Regions from separate parts of the Ideonella azotifigens genome, predicted to be linked through region 4. Evidence: predicted binding sites of a transcription regulator. Region 4 holds the regulator's gene; each other region holds the start of a gene.
The links. The regulator FNR, encoded in region 4, switches genes on or off when oxygen is low (the NO sensors DNR and NnrR bind a similar motif). The targets are predictions, from matches to a motif close to TTGATNNNNATCAA.

Region 1 (3,202 bases), on a different contig from region 4:
AGCTCGGTCCCATCATTGCGACCTTGCCCGAGGCGCCCCAGGGCTCGGTCGGCATGCCAAACGGGTTGGCGTCCATCTTGCCGTTGGCGTTCAGGTCTTGATAGGCCGTCAGCGCGACAGTGTCGCCGGTCAGGCCGCAGACCTGGATCGCCATCGTCTCGCCAGTCACCGCCAGTTGCAGCTGGCTTGCCGCGGTCTTGCGGAAGCTGGCAACGTCCGTGTAGGCCGCAACCATCAACGGCCCCTGGCCGGTGCGCAGGTTCTGCACCTCGACCTTGGCGCAGCCGCCCGGCGCTTCGGCGTGCGCCAGCGTGGCGAAGAAAGCCAGTGCGAGGCCGGCGGCGGCGGCGGTGAACAATGCTTTCATGAGGACTCCCGTGGTTGGCGAATGAGCGGACTCTAGGAGTGCTCGCCCTGCCTCGCACCGCGGATGCGACGGAACGGCGCCAGGCGGCGCGAGATGTCGGGCGGCGGCGCGAATTGCAGCCGGCGGCCGGCGCACCCGGCAATCGCGATGACGCCGATGGCTTCGCTGCTGTGTGCGCGCGCCGGCACCGGTTCGCCGCAGGTCTCGGCCAGCCGGCTGGAAGCAGGGCTGCGCGTGCTGGTCGAGACCCTGCGGGGCGCGCCGCCGATGGCCTGAATCGCCCAGTGCTGCGGGGCAAACAGGTTTCCGATAACCCCTAAAAGAGGGGTGGCGAAGGCTCGTGGCCTGTCGTTAGCATGCGGCCCATGAGCCCGTCGATGATGTCCGCCTCCCCCGCCTTGCCTGGCAGCCAGCAGTCTGCCAATGATGCGCAGGCCGCCGACGCTGGCCCCGATGCCGGCAACAACCAGCGCTTGCGCGACCTGGTCGATGCGCTGGGTGTGAGCCCTGCTGTGGCGCTCACGCTGTTCAACCGCGGCCTGGGCACCAGCGCGCATTCGGACAGCGAATGGAAGGCCTTGATGGCTTCCCCCTCAACGCCCCGTTTCCGCCCGCTGGACAGCCGCCTGCTGGCCCACGCCGAACAGGCCTTCGCCCGGGCGGCCCGTCCGCCGCGCCGCGGCATCCAGGGCTGATCAGCCGACGCTGCAGATCGGCGCGCTGCCGCGTTTGATGCGCGCTTGATGAGCGGCTGGAGGAGCGCGGCGACCGCGCGGCGCTTCTGGTGGCGCGGTTGATGGATGTCAAGGTGCGAGCCAGGCACCGGCCTAGAGTGACTGATGTCACAAAAGTCCGGGATCAAGGCCATGAATTCGCACCCTCCTCTCCGCAGTTCGCGGCCGTTGCCGCGCCTTGCAGAAGTGCCACGCGCATCGCCCGTCGTGGCGGTCGGGGGCCGGGGCGCGTTGGGGCTGGGCGCGCTCAGCAGCCTGGTCGTCGGCTCGATGATTGGCTCGGGCGTGTTCTCGCTGCCGCAGAACATGGCAGCGGGTGCCGGTGCCGGTGCCATCCTGCTGGGCTGGGCGGTGACGGCGGTGGGCATGCTGTCGCTGGCGCTGATGTTCGTGCAGCTGTCACGACAGGCGCCCGATGCGATTGGCGGCGTCTACGGTTATGCCCGTGCCGGCTTTGGCGACTTTGTCGGCTTCAACTCGGCCTGGGGTTACTGGCTCTCGGCGGTGATCGGCAATGCCGGCTACCTCATCATCATCTTCTCGTCGCTGGCCTACTTCCTGCCGAACCTTGGCTTTGGCGATGGCAACACGGCGGCCGGCATTGCCGGCGCGTCGGTGCTGCTGTGGCTCTATCACGCGCTGGTGCTGCGCGGCGTGAAGTCGGCTGCGGCGGTGAACACCGTCGTCACGCTGGCCAAGCTGGTGCCGCTGGCGCTGTTCGGCGTGCTGGTGGCGCTGGCCTTCCAGGCCCGCAGCTTCTCGCTGGACTTCTGGGGCAGCGAAGCCCTGGGCCCTGTGTTCGGCCAGGTCAAGTCGACCATGCTGGTCACCGTCTGGGCCTTCATCGGCATCGAAGGGGCGGCGGTCTTCTCGGGCCGGGCGCGTGAACCTGGCGACGTGGGCCGTGCCACCGTCATCGGCTTCCTGCTGACGATCGTGCTCTACATGGCCATCACGCTGCTCTCGCTGGGCGTGGTGCCGCAGGCCGAGCTGGCCGCGATGAAGAACCCGTCAACCGCTGCCGTGCTGGAGCGGGCGGTGGGCTCCTGGGGTGCCGTGCTGATGCTGGGTGGCGTGCTGCTCTCGGTGGGTGGCGCGATGCTGTCCTGGACCATGCTGGCCGCCGAGGTGCCGTTTTCTGCCGGCAAGGAGCGGGTCTTCCCCGCGGCCTTCGAGCGCGAGAACGCGCAGGGCGCGCCGACGACCGCGCTGTGGTGGAGCAATGGCGTGGTGCAGCTGATGCTGCTGCTGTCCTTCTTCGCCGGAGATGCCTACCTGGCGCTGATCAAGCTGGCCACCTCGACCATCCTGGTGCCCTACCTCTTGTGCGCACTGTTCGCACTCAAGCTCTCGCTGCGCAAGGGCGGCGCAGCGCTCGGCCTGACCGGCGGCGTGGCCACGGTCTACAGCCTCTGGCTGCTGTACGCGGCTGGCCCGATCTACCTGCTGCTCACGGCGCTGATCTACGCGCCTGGCCTGGCGGTGCATGCCTGGTCCCAGCGGGCCCAGGGTCGCAGCGTGCTGCGCGGGGCCGAATGGGCGCTGGCCGCGGTGCTGGTGGCGGCAGCGGCGGCGACGCTGGCCATGCTGGCCAATGGCTCGCTGGACCTGGCCAAGATCTGAAGGACGCATGATGCAACAAGGTGTTTTTTCCGAAGTCGGCCGCCTGCGCAGCGTGCTGGTCTGCCGCCCCGGCCTGGCCCATCGCCGCCTGACCCCGGCCAACTGCCACGAGTTGCTGTTCGATGACGTGCTGTGGGTGGAGCGCGCACAGCGCGACTTTGCGCAGTTCGTGCACGAGATGCGCAGCCGCGACATCGAGGTGCTGGAGCTGCACGAGCTGCTGGCCCAGACCCTGGCGCTGCCAGAGGCCAAGCGCTGGCTGCTGGAACGCAAGATCGCGCCGGACACCGTGGGCCCCGGCATGCTCGAAGAGCTGCGCGCCGCGCTGGCCGAGCTGCCACCGGCCCGGCTCGCCGAGTTGCTGATTGGCGGCATGACCAAGGCCGACCTGCCTTTCCAGCCGCGCGGTCTGCTGGGCGCCTACCTTGCGCTCGAAGACTTCGTGCTGCCGCCTTTGCCCAACACCTTGTTCACCCGC
Region 2 (3,202 bases), on a different contig from region 4:
GGCGTGCGGATCTCATGGCTCATGTTGGCCAGGAACGCCGACTTCATGCGATTGGCGGCCTCTGCTGCGAGGCGCGCCTGCTCGGTCCTTTCGCGCAGCTCCGTAACGTCGCGCAGCACGGCCGTGTAGTAACGCTGGCCATCGACGTCCAGCTTGGAGATCGACACTTCCACCGGGAGGTGCTGGCCGTCTGCACGCACGGCAAACACGGCGCGCTCTGCGCCCATGCGCCGCTTGGCAGAGCCACGGGCACCGAACTCCCGGACGAAACTGCTGTGTTCGGCCCAAGCCGACTGAGGCAACAGCGTCTCCAGCGTGCGCCCGAGCATGTCGCTGCTGCTGCGCGTGAACATTTCCTCTGCGGCGGGATTGAACAGCACGATCCGCTGTTCACCGTCCAACACCACCACCGCGTCCATGACGGATCCAATGATCTGGTCGAAGCGCAGCTCGTGGTGGCGCAAGTGCCGCTGCATCGCCGTTCGGCCCACTTCGCTCAAGTGCAATGCGTTCGCGGTTCGCCAGATCAGCAGCGCGAACAACAGGGTGTAGGCCACGGTGATGAGCGCAATGCCGAAAGTGCCTTGCACCTGCCCCCGGCGCTCGGCAAACAGCAGCAGCCAGCCCAGAATGAAGGGGCCGCACAGCACATAGGGCAACAGCCGCCGCGCGGCCATGCCACCAGCCCCCTTGTCGACCAACAGGCGCATCAGGCCCTCCGAGGGCCTGGCCAGCAGCGCGCCGAGGCACAACACCACGAGCCCGATCGCCGTGTGCAGCGCGAGCGTTGAATAAGCCCCCACGCCGTACAAGGCCTCCACGCCATAGGCGTAGCCCACGCAGGCCAGCAGGCCGATCAGCGCCCCGACCGTGGCGGCCCCCTGCGCCACCGGTCGCCAGGGGCTGGCATCCAGCAGCAGCAGCGCCAGCGCAGCACACAACAGCCCGGCGGCCGTGGCCTCGGCCATGCGGCCCGCGGGCGCATGGGCATGCGGATCCACCTCGACACGGATCAACAGCTGGTCAATGCCGAGATCTGCTGGCAACAGGTATTCGGCCAGCGTCAGCAGACAGATCAGCACCACACAACCCAACATCGAAGCGCGAAACACACGCACTGCGCGCGTGGTGGCGGAGGTGCTGGAGGTGGCCAGCGCAATGCCGGCGAACAGGAAGCACACCGCCGTGTTCGGCTTCATCGAAGCAAAGTCGGGCTGGATGCGCGTGAGCCACGGCACCGTCAGCACCCAGCCCACCAACACCACGACACCCAAGCCCGCCACGGCGACGCCAGACGACTTCGCCATCCGCAGCGAATTCGCCACCAGCGTTGCGTCAAGATTGTCGACAGGTGTCAAGACTGCTCCACCCCCAGAGCCACTCTGGCTCGTTGGTTTCAGCCTACTGCCGGGCCGCTGGCGCGGCGTTGCGGCAACTCAATGCTCAGAGCGCCCGAGGGCCGACGCTGGCGCCGGTTTCAACGCCACGCAGGGAAAGCCGGCGACATGCAGGACATGCTGGCGAAATTGACGAATGTCAAACAAGGGCCGGGGAGAAAGGTGAGACTCGTGATTCCTCTGGCACTGGGTCGAGGCCACCGCACATGTACCACCGAATCCTGGTCCCCGTTGACGGAAGCCCGACCAGCCGGCGCGGCCTGCAAGAAGCGATTGCCATCGCGAAGGCAGCGGCGGCACCATCCGCCTGCTGCACGCTGTGGACGACCTCCGCTTCGTGACCTGAACCGGAGAAGCCGCTTGCCTGAATCCCAGCCAGCTTCCGCGTCCTCACACGACCCCTTCCCCCTGCTCGAGCGGCACAGGCCGCATGCCGACGAGAACTCATGGGAAGCGCAGATCGCGCTCACGCTTGCGATGCGCGCCGTCGGCGAGTCGCTTCTGCGGGGTGTTTTTGAAACCGCGCTGGACGGCATCGTGATGACTGGCGAAGACCAACTCATCGTGCTGGCCAATGCCGCTGCCGCTCGCATGCTCGGCTGCTCGTCGTCGCAGGACATGGTGGGCTCACCCCTGGCGCGCTTCATTCCCGAATCCTGCCGGGCCATGCATGGCGATGCCATGCGCAAATTCGGCAGGAGCGGCGCCGCTGTGCGGCACATGGGGCGGCGGCGCGAGGTACAGGCCATGCGGACCGATGGCACGCTGTTTCCAGCGGAGGCCACCATTTCCCACATCGAGATCGATGGCCTCGGGCTCTACACAGCCACGCTGCGGGACATGAGCGAAGCCCGGCAGGCCGAACAAGCCTTGCGCGACAGCGAAGCCATGCTCCGCCGCCTGCTGATGAACCTGCCGGAGGCGGTGTTCGTCAACAGCGGCAATCGTGTCAGCTTCGTCAACGAGGCCGCCCAACGGCTGTTTGGTGGCGACGAGGCCGCGTTGCTCGGCCGTGCCCCGTTGGAGCTGATTGCCCCGCAATCCCGCGCGCTGGTGCACGCCCGCATCGCGGCGCTGAGCCCGCGGGCACCTGTCGCTCCGTTGACGGAACTCGGCATACAGCGGCTGGACGGCAGCGAGCGGCGCGTGGAATCCGTGGGCACGCTGATCGCTCATCGCGGAGAAAGCGCCATCCTGGTGGTGCTGCGCGATGTGACCGAACTGCGCCAGGCACGCACGGCGCTGGAGCAATCCCATGCGGACCTGCAACGCCTGGTCGCAGCGCTGGAGCAGACGCTGATGACGGAGCGCAAGCGCATTGCGCGCGAGCTACACGATGATCTTCAGCAGACGCTTTCGGCAATCCGCATGGACACGTTTTTGCTGCGCGAGAACTGCGGTGGCCCCAACGATGCAGCGACGCTGGCGCGCATCGACGGCTTGGCCGAAGCTGCGATGGCTTCGACGCGGCGACTTGTCAACGACCTTCGCCCCTTGCCGCTGGAGGAAATGGGGCTGACCGAAGCGCTCAAAGCCATGGCTCAGCGCTTCGCAGAGCGCTCCGGCATTACCTGCGAGGTGACCGTGCCGCCACCTGACGCGGCAAACGAGCCTGCCGCGACGCTGGCGCACTGCCTCTTCCGCGTGGCCCAGGAGGCACTGAACAACGTTGGCAAGCATGCGCACTGCCGCCAGGCCGAGGTCTCGCTCAGGCGTGATCAGGACGGCGGCTGGACGCTGAGGATCCGCGACGACGGTTGCGGCATCCAGCCAGGTGACCCGCGCAAGCCCAAGTGCTATGGACT
Region 3 (3,202 bases), on a different contig from region 4:
GCAGGCCGTACAGGCCGGCGGTGACCAGCAGCAACAGGATCATCGGCTGCGTCATGACCTCCCAGGCCATCTGCAGCAGGCCGCGGCGCGGCGCGGCGGGCAGCAGGTTCGGGCCGTCGCGTGAGCGCAGGCGGAGCACTTCGTCGGAGGCAAGGCCGCGGGGGTTGTCGGGAGTCGGCGGCACGGCGTTCATCCTGCAGGTATCGCCGAACCGGAGGTGCTGCGCCTTGATTCAGCGCAGGCCGTTTGAACCTGGGCTGCGCTTGCGGCAGATCAAGCGCGGTGGAGCGGCACCGCCGAAGAATCCGGCGGTGCCCGCGAACCCTCGTTCGCCAAGGAGCTTGCCATGACCTATCGCAGCCTGCTGGTCCACCTGGACAGTGATGCGCAGTGCGCGGCCCGCACCCGGCTTGCCCGTCGCTTGGCCGCCGACCTGGCCTGCCACCTGGTCGGGCTGGCGCCCACCGGGCTGATCGAGCTGCAGCGGGTGGACTACGGGGGCAACCTGGCCGGCCTGGCCGAGATGGCGCGCGATGCGCTTTGCCAGGAGGCCGAAGCGGTGGCGCTGCGATTCCGGCGCGACTGCGAAGCCGCGGGCCTGCGGTCCGTTGAGACCGTGGTTGACGAGGCCCACAAGGCAGAATCCATTGTGCGCCATGCCCACTGCAGCGACCTGGCCGTGCTGAGCCAGGCCGACCCCGACGCCCCCGGCGGCCCGGCGCAGCAGGACTTGGTGGCGCGTGTGGTGCTGGAAAGCGCCCGCCCCACGCTGCTGCTGCCGTATGCCGGACATTTCGAGACGGTAGCGCAGCGGGCGCTGGTGGCCTGGGACGACAGCGCCGAGGCTGCCCGCGCGCTGCGCGACGCGCTGCCGCTGTTGCGGCGCGCCGAGCGGGTGCAGCTGGTGCTGTGGCGGCGCGGCACCGGCCTGGGCCAGCTGTCCGATGAAAGCCTGAAGCCGGTGCAGCGCTGGCTGATGTGGCAGGGCGTGACCGCCGACGTGGCCTGCCTGGCCACCGAGCTGGACATTGCCAACGCCACCCTCTCGCACGCGGCCGACACCAGCGCCGACCTGATCGTGATGGGCGCCTATGGCCATGCGCGCTGGTCCGAGCGCCTGCTGGGCGGCGCCACCCGCGGCGTGTTGCAGACGATGACCGTGCCGGTGCTGATGTCGCACTGAGCTTGGCGCGTCGCAGCGTCGCAAGCAGCCGCCTTCGCGGCCGTCCTCACGCCAGGCGCATCACGCCCGCAGGACCGCGGGTCCGCGCGCTGCGGCGCCCAGGCGTGCCAGCACGCTGCGGCAGTCGCAGCCTGTGGCTGACGCAGCCTGCTGGTTGGCGCCGGCTGGGAACGCCAGCGCGAGTTCACGCCAGTCATGCTCGGCCAGGAATTGCTCGGCCAGTGGCAAGACCTGCTGCTCTTCGGCGGCCATGTGCGCGCGCTGGAACAGCGTGTAGCGGCGGACCAGCCGCTCGAAGGTCTCGCGCCGGGACGTGCCCATCATCTCGAAGCGCAGCAGCGCGTGCTCCAGTTCGCGCAACCAGCGCTGGCCCTGTGCGTGCTCGTTGTCCAGGCGGTCCAGCAGGCAGCGGGTCATCGGCACGCTGGCGCGCAGCTTGGGGAACAGCAGCTCCGACTCCTTGCGGTGATGCTGTTGCTCCGGGGATTCTTCCAGGCCCCACAGCAGCGCCCGCAGTTCATCAAAATCGGGCAGGACTTCTGCCGCAGGGTGCTTGGCCAGACCTTGTGCCAAGGCATCCAGCAATTGGCAGGTGATGCTGTGCTCTTGCAGGATGACAAGGGTGGCGGGATGCAGCATCGGGCCGGCCGGATGCGGCGCGAGGGATCCGGCTGTGTCGGGTGTCATCAGCAGTTGTGGCTGACCATGGTCGGGCGCGTTCATCTGGGTTTCCCGGAGTGGCGTCTTCGACACTACGCGGGCGCCGGCCACGCCGGCTTGACCTGCAACAAGTTCTGCCTGCTTGCGCGGCCGGGCCTTCCTGCGCCTTGGCCCGGTCAGCGCGTCGCAGCCTCCAGCGCCTGTTGCAGCGCCTGGCCTTGTCCGCTGGGCAGCGAAAGTTGCTGCGGCGGCTGGGTATCGTGCTGCCAGCGCAGGCTGTCGCCTTCCCACCAAAGCAGCTCGGCAACCTGGCCATCGCGCAGCAGCCGCAGCGCCTGGGCCGGCGCGCTGCCGGCGGGCAGGGCGGGCTGCCAGGTCGTGCCGGCCGCGGCCTGGTCCAGCGTGGCCAGCCAGTCCCGCAGCGCAGGCGTCACGGGCTGTGGCGGGGTGTCGCCGCCGCGCTGCCAGGTCCAGCGTGCAGGCTCGGTGGCCAGGGCCTGACGCAGGGCAGTCAGCGCGGCGACGGCTGGCGCAGGCAGGGCCGGCGCCATGCGGGCCAGGGTGTGGGTGGACGCGCCGGCAATGGCGGCCAAGCCGGCCTGTGGCGAGCGTTCGGAACGGGCCTGAGCCCTGGTTTCGGCCTGCGCCACCTCAACCGGCGGCGTGGCAACCGGCTTGGCGGCTTCGGCGACAGGTGCAGGCACCGGGGCGGCGGCATTGGACACGGCGTCGGCCATGGCGCCGATCTTGGCGGAGGCAATGGCCGTGGCAGGCGGAGGCGGCGCGGCAGGTGCCTGCGCGGCTGCGGGCGCTGCGGGAGGGGCAGGCGAGGGGGTCGCCTCGGCCAGCGCGACGGCTTGCGGTGGCGCTGCCTTGCGCGCAGCCAGGACCGGCGCTGGCGCGGGCTTGGGCGTCTGCTTGGGCGCTTCGGCTTGCTGCCGCTCGACCTTGCCTTCCAGCTGCGGGCGAACGTCGATTGCTGCGGGCGCTGCGGCATCGGCCATCTGCTCGGCCATTTGCTCGGCCTGCGGCGCAGTGGGTGAAGTGCCTGCGGTTGTCGAGGCCGCCTGCGCGGGCTCACGCAGCGGCCCGAGGTCGCTGGCTTGCTCGCGCCACATCAGGCCCACCAGCACCGCGAGCATCACGCCGGCAAAGCCACTGGCGGCAGACGGCCGGCTCAGCCAGTCCCACCAGCTTTTGCGCGACCGCGCAGGAGGTGCCGGCCTGAGGTCGCGTGCCTTGGCCTGGGCCTCGCGCAGGATGGCTTCGCTCAGGGCCGGCGGCGGGCCGGCGAGGGCATCCGGGGCGTGCTTCAGCGCGCTCTGCAGGTAGGCGTCGCGTGCTTCGTCATTCATGACA
Region 4 (3,202 bases):
CTATGCCTGCCCGCAGACGGTCTACACCGAGATCTTCCTGTGGATAGAGCGCCGCTTCGAGGGCGAACGCGGCGCCCGCATGAAGCTGGACGCCGGCCCATGGACGCTGAACAAGCTCTGGCGCAAGGGCGGCAAGCACGTGGTGTGGGTGCTGCTGGGCCTGTGGACAGGCTTCACCTTCGTGGGCTATTTCACGCCGATCCACAGCCTGTGGACCGAGGCCTTCACGCTGGACTTCGGCCCCTGGGAATGGTTCTGGGTCAATTTCTACGGCCTGGCCACCTACGGCAACGCTGGTTTCCTGCGCGAGCAGGTCTGCCAGTACATGTGCCCGTACGCGCGCTTCCAGAGCGCGATGTTTGACAAGGACACGCTGATCGTCAGCTACGACAGCGCTCGCGGCGACCCACGCGGCACGCGCGCCCGCGGCACCGACCTGGCGAGCGCCGGCCTGGGCCAGTGCATCGACTGCAGCCTGTGCGTGCAGGTCTGCCCGGCCGGCATCGACATCCGCGAGGGGCTGCAGTACGAATGCATCGCCTGCACCGCCTGCATCGACGCCTGCGACGGTGTGATGGACAAGATGCACTATCCGCGCGGCCTGATCCGCTATGCCACGCAGAATGCGCTGGCCCGGCAGGAACCGCATCCGGACCTCACCAAGCCGCCCAAGCCAGCGCTTGACCTGCCGCACCTGCTGCGGCCCCGGGTGCTGATCTATGGCGCGGTGCTGATCGTCATCGCCGTCGCGTTTGTCACCAGCCTCAGTCTGCGCCGCACGCTGAAGGTGGACGTGGTGCGCGACCGCGCCACGCTGGCGCGCATCGTTGAAGACGGCCTGGTCGAGAACGTCTTCCGGCTGCAGTTGATGAATGCCACCGAGCAGCCACAGCGCTATCACGTGGCAGTGCAGGGCATTCCCGGCGCTGTGCTGTCCGGCAGCCCGGAGGTCAGCCTGCTGCCTGCCGAAGCCCGCTGGGTGACGCTCGCGGTGCGGGTGCCGCCCGAGCAGGCGGCGGCCTTGAAACCGGGCGCCCACCCGATCCGTTTCGAGGTGTCGCCGCTGGGCGCCGCGGGTGCCGCGGTGAGCGAAAAGTCCTCGTTTGTGATCCCCCGCTGATTCCGCCAACAAGGAGACAAGCCATGAAGGCAAGGCCCATCGAACAGTTTCAACCGACCTTGCCCTGGTGGCGGGTGCCCACTGCCTGGATGGTGTTTGGCGGCCCCGCCCTCGTGGTGGTGGCGAGCTTCGCCACCTTCGGCCTGGCGCTGCACGGCCGGGACCGGCCGCTGCTGGAGGCGGGCAGCGCAGAGCAGGGGGCCACGACCGATGCCATGCAGGCGCGCAATCATGCTGCCAGCCCCGCACGCCGTTGAGGAAGACGAGCCGGAGGAGCGCACCGTCGCTTTCCGGCCCAGGCTTCGCAGCAGGCTGCTGCTGGTGCTCTGGCCTGCATTCGTGATGGCGGGCCTGCTCGCCGGCCTGATGTTCGCCTTCGTGGACCCCGGCAGCGTGCACGACCTGCCAGGCAGCGGCGAATCCGAATGGTCGCGCAACGCCATCTGTTCGCTGGCATTCCTGGTCTTCTGGGTCACGACCGCCATTTCGTCGGCCGCTACTTTGTGGCTGGTGGGCGGCTTGCGGCGCGAGCGCGAGGCGGCGCCCGAATGACCGCTGGCGCCGCGGAGCGTGTCACGCAGGGGGGTGGCACCGCCGCGGCTCGGCTGGATCAGCCGTGCGCGTTGTTTACCAGGCGCTGCAAGGCCTCGGGGTCCAGCACGTCGATCTGCCGCTGGCGTACCGCCAGCACGCCGTCTTCCTGGAACTTCGAGAAGCAGCGGCTCACGGTCTCCAGCTTCAGGCCCAGGTAGGTGCCAATCTCCTCGCGTGTCATGCGCAGCACAAGTGACGAGGGCGAGAAGCCGCGCGCCTTGAGCCGCTGCGAGAGGTTCAGCAGGAACACTGCCAGGCGCTCTTCGGCTCGCATGCTGCCCAGCAGCAGCATCACGCCATGGTCGCGCACGATCTCGCGGCTCATGATCTTGTGGAACTGGCGCTGCAGGCCGGGGAATTCGCGCGAGAGCTGCGTGAGCTGGCTGTAGGGAATCACGCAGACCTGAGAGTCCTCCAGCGCCACGGCGTCGCAGGCATGGTGGTCGTTGCCAATGCCGTCCAGCCCCAGCAATTCGCCTGCCATCTGGAAGCCGGTGACCTGGTCGCGTCCGTCTTCAGGCGTGATGCGGGTCTTGAAGAAGCCGGTGCGCACCGCGTAGACCGCTTCGAACGGATCGCCGTGGCGAAACAGCGTGTGGCCGCGGCGCACGCTGCGGCGGGTGGCAACCATGCCGTCCAGGCGTTGCAGTTCGTCGTCCGGAATGCCCACCGGCAGGCACAGCTCGCGCAGATTGCAGTGTGAGCAGGCCACATTGGGCTTGGCCTGGGCGGCGCAGGCATCGGTCAGGGGAATCATGGCGGGGCAGTCTTGATGTGAGACAACAAAGGTCCGGGACCTGATTGTTCAAGCCCGGCTGCTGTGGGCGCTTGCGCCAGATCAAGCCGGCCAAGGCCGGTGCCGGGCAGCATGCCGGGCATGACAGTCCTTTCGTCGACCTCCGCTGGCGCAGAGCAGGCGTCGCCGCTGCTGCCCGAGGCCTTGCTGCGGCGCTTCGACGCCCCCGGCCCGCGCTACACCTCCTACCCCACGGCAGACCGCTTCGTCGAAGCCTTCGGCCCGGCCGAGTGCCGCCGAGCGCTGGCGTTGCGCGGCGGCGGCGCGGCGCTGGGCGGGCCGCTGTCGGTCTACGTGCACATCCCGTTCTGCGAGTCGGTCTGCTACTACTGCGCCTGCAACAAGGTCATCACCCGCCACCACGAGCGCGCCACCGAATACCTGCAGGCGCTGGACACCGAGATCGGCCTGGTGCGCGCCGCACTGGGCGACGGCCCGTCGGCTTCGCAGCTGGTCTCGCAGCTGCACCTGGGCGGCGGCTCGCCGACCTTCCTGTCCGACGAGGAGCTGGGCCGCCTGCTGGCCTCGCTGCGCGCCGCCTTCGGCTTCACCGAGGGTGCGGAGCTCTCGATCGAGGTCGACCCGCGCACCGTCAGCGCCGAGCGCCTGGCCCACCTGCGCACACTGGGCTTCAACCGCATCAGCTTCGGCGTGCAGGACTTCGATCCGCAGGTGCAGCAGGCGGTGCACCG

Region 1: LRH25_RS16490 (basic amino acid/polyamine antiporter) is a predicted target of FNR. The motif match lies at 1,161-1,174, and genes of this name have one in related genera.
Region 2: LRH25_RS28380 (universal stress protein) is a predicted target of FNR. The motif match lies at 1,527-1,540, and genes of this name have one in related genera.
Region 3: LRH25_RS31585 (hemerythrin domain-containing protein) is a predicted target of FNR. The motif match lies at 1,961-1,974, and genes of this name have one in related genera.

The regions. Positions count from the first base shown of each region.
Region 1 is NZ_JAJNKD010000007.1:130,872-134,073, forward strand. Features, by position in the region: gene LRH25_RS16480 (DUF2141 domain-containing protein) at 1-367, opposite strand, end outside; gene LRH25_RS32815 (hypothetical protein) at 515-643, shown strand; gene LRH25_RS16485 (hypothetical protein) at 745-1,062, shown strand; gene LRH25_RS16490 (basic amino acid/polyamine antiporter) at 1,234-2,724, shown strand; gene arcA (arginine deiminase) at 2,735-3,202, shown strand, end outside.
Region 2 is NZ_JAJNKD010000020.1:130,006-133,207, reverse strand. Features, by position in the region: gene LRH25_RS28385 (hybrid sensor histidine kinase/response regulator) at 1-1,358, opposite strand, end outside; gene LRH25_RS28380 (universal stress protein) at 1,604-1,738, shown strand; gene LRH25_RS28375 (PAS domain-containing sensor histidine kinase) at 1,875-3,202, shown strand, end outside.
Region 3 is NZ_JAJNKD010000027.1:67,080-70,281, forward strand. Features, by position in the region: gene LRH25_RS31575 (cation-translocating P-type ATPase) at 1-184, opposite strand, end outside; gene LRH25_RS31580 (universal stress protein) at 347-1,183, shown strand; gene LRH25_RS31585 (hemerythrin domain-containing protein) at 1,244-1,906, opposite strand; gene LRH25_RS31590 (hypothetical protein) at 2,020-3,198, opposite strand.
Region 4 is NZ_JAJNKD010000004.1:424,222-427,423, reverse strand. Features, by position in the region: gene ccoG (cytochrome c oxidase accessory protein CcoG) at 1-1,120, shown strand, start outside; gene LRH25_RS12400 (hypothetical protein) at 1,144-1,377, shown strand; gene LRH25_RS12395 (hypothetical protein) at 1,352-1,672, shown strand; gene fnr (fumarate/nitrate reduction transcriptional regulator Fnr) at 1,731-2,471, opposite strand; gene hemN (oxygen-independent coproporphyrinogen III oxidase) at 2,592-3,202, shown strand, end outside.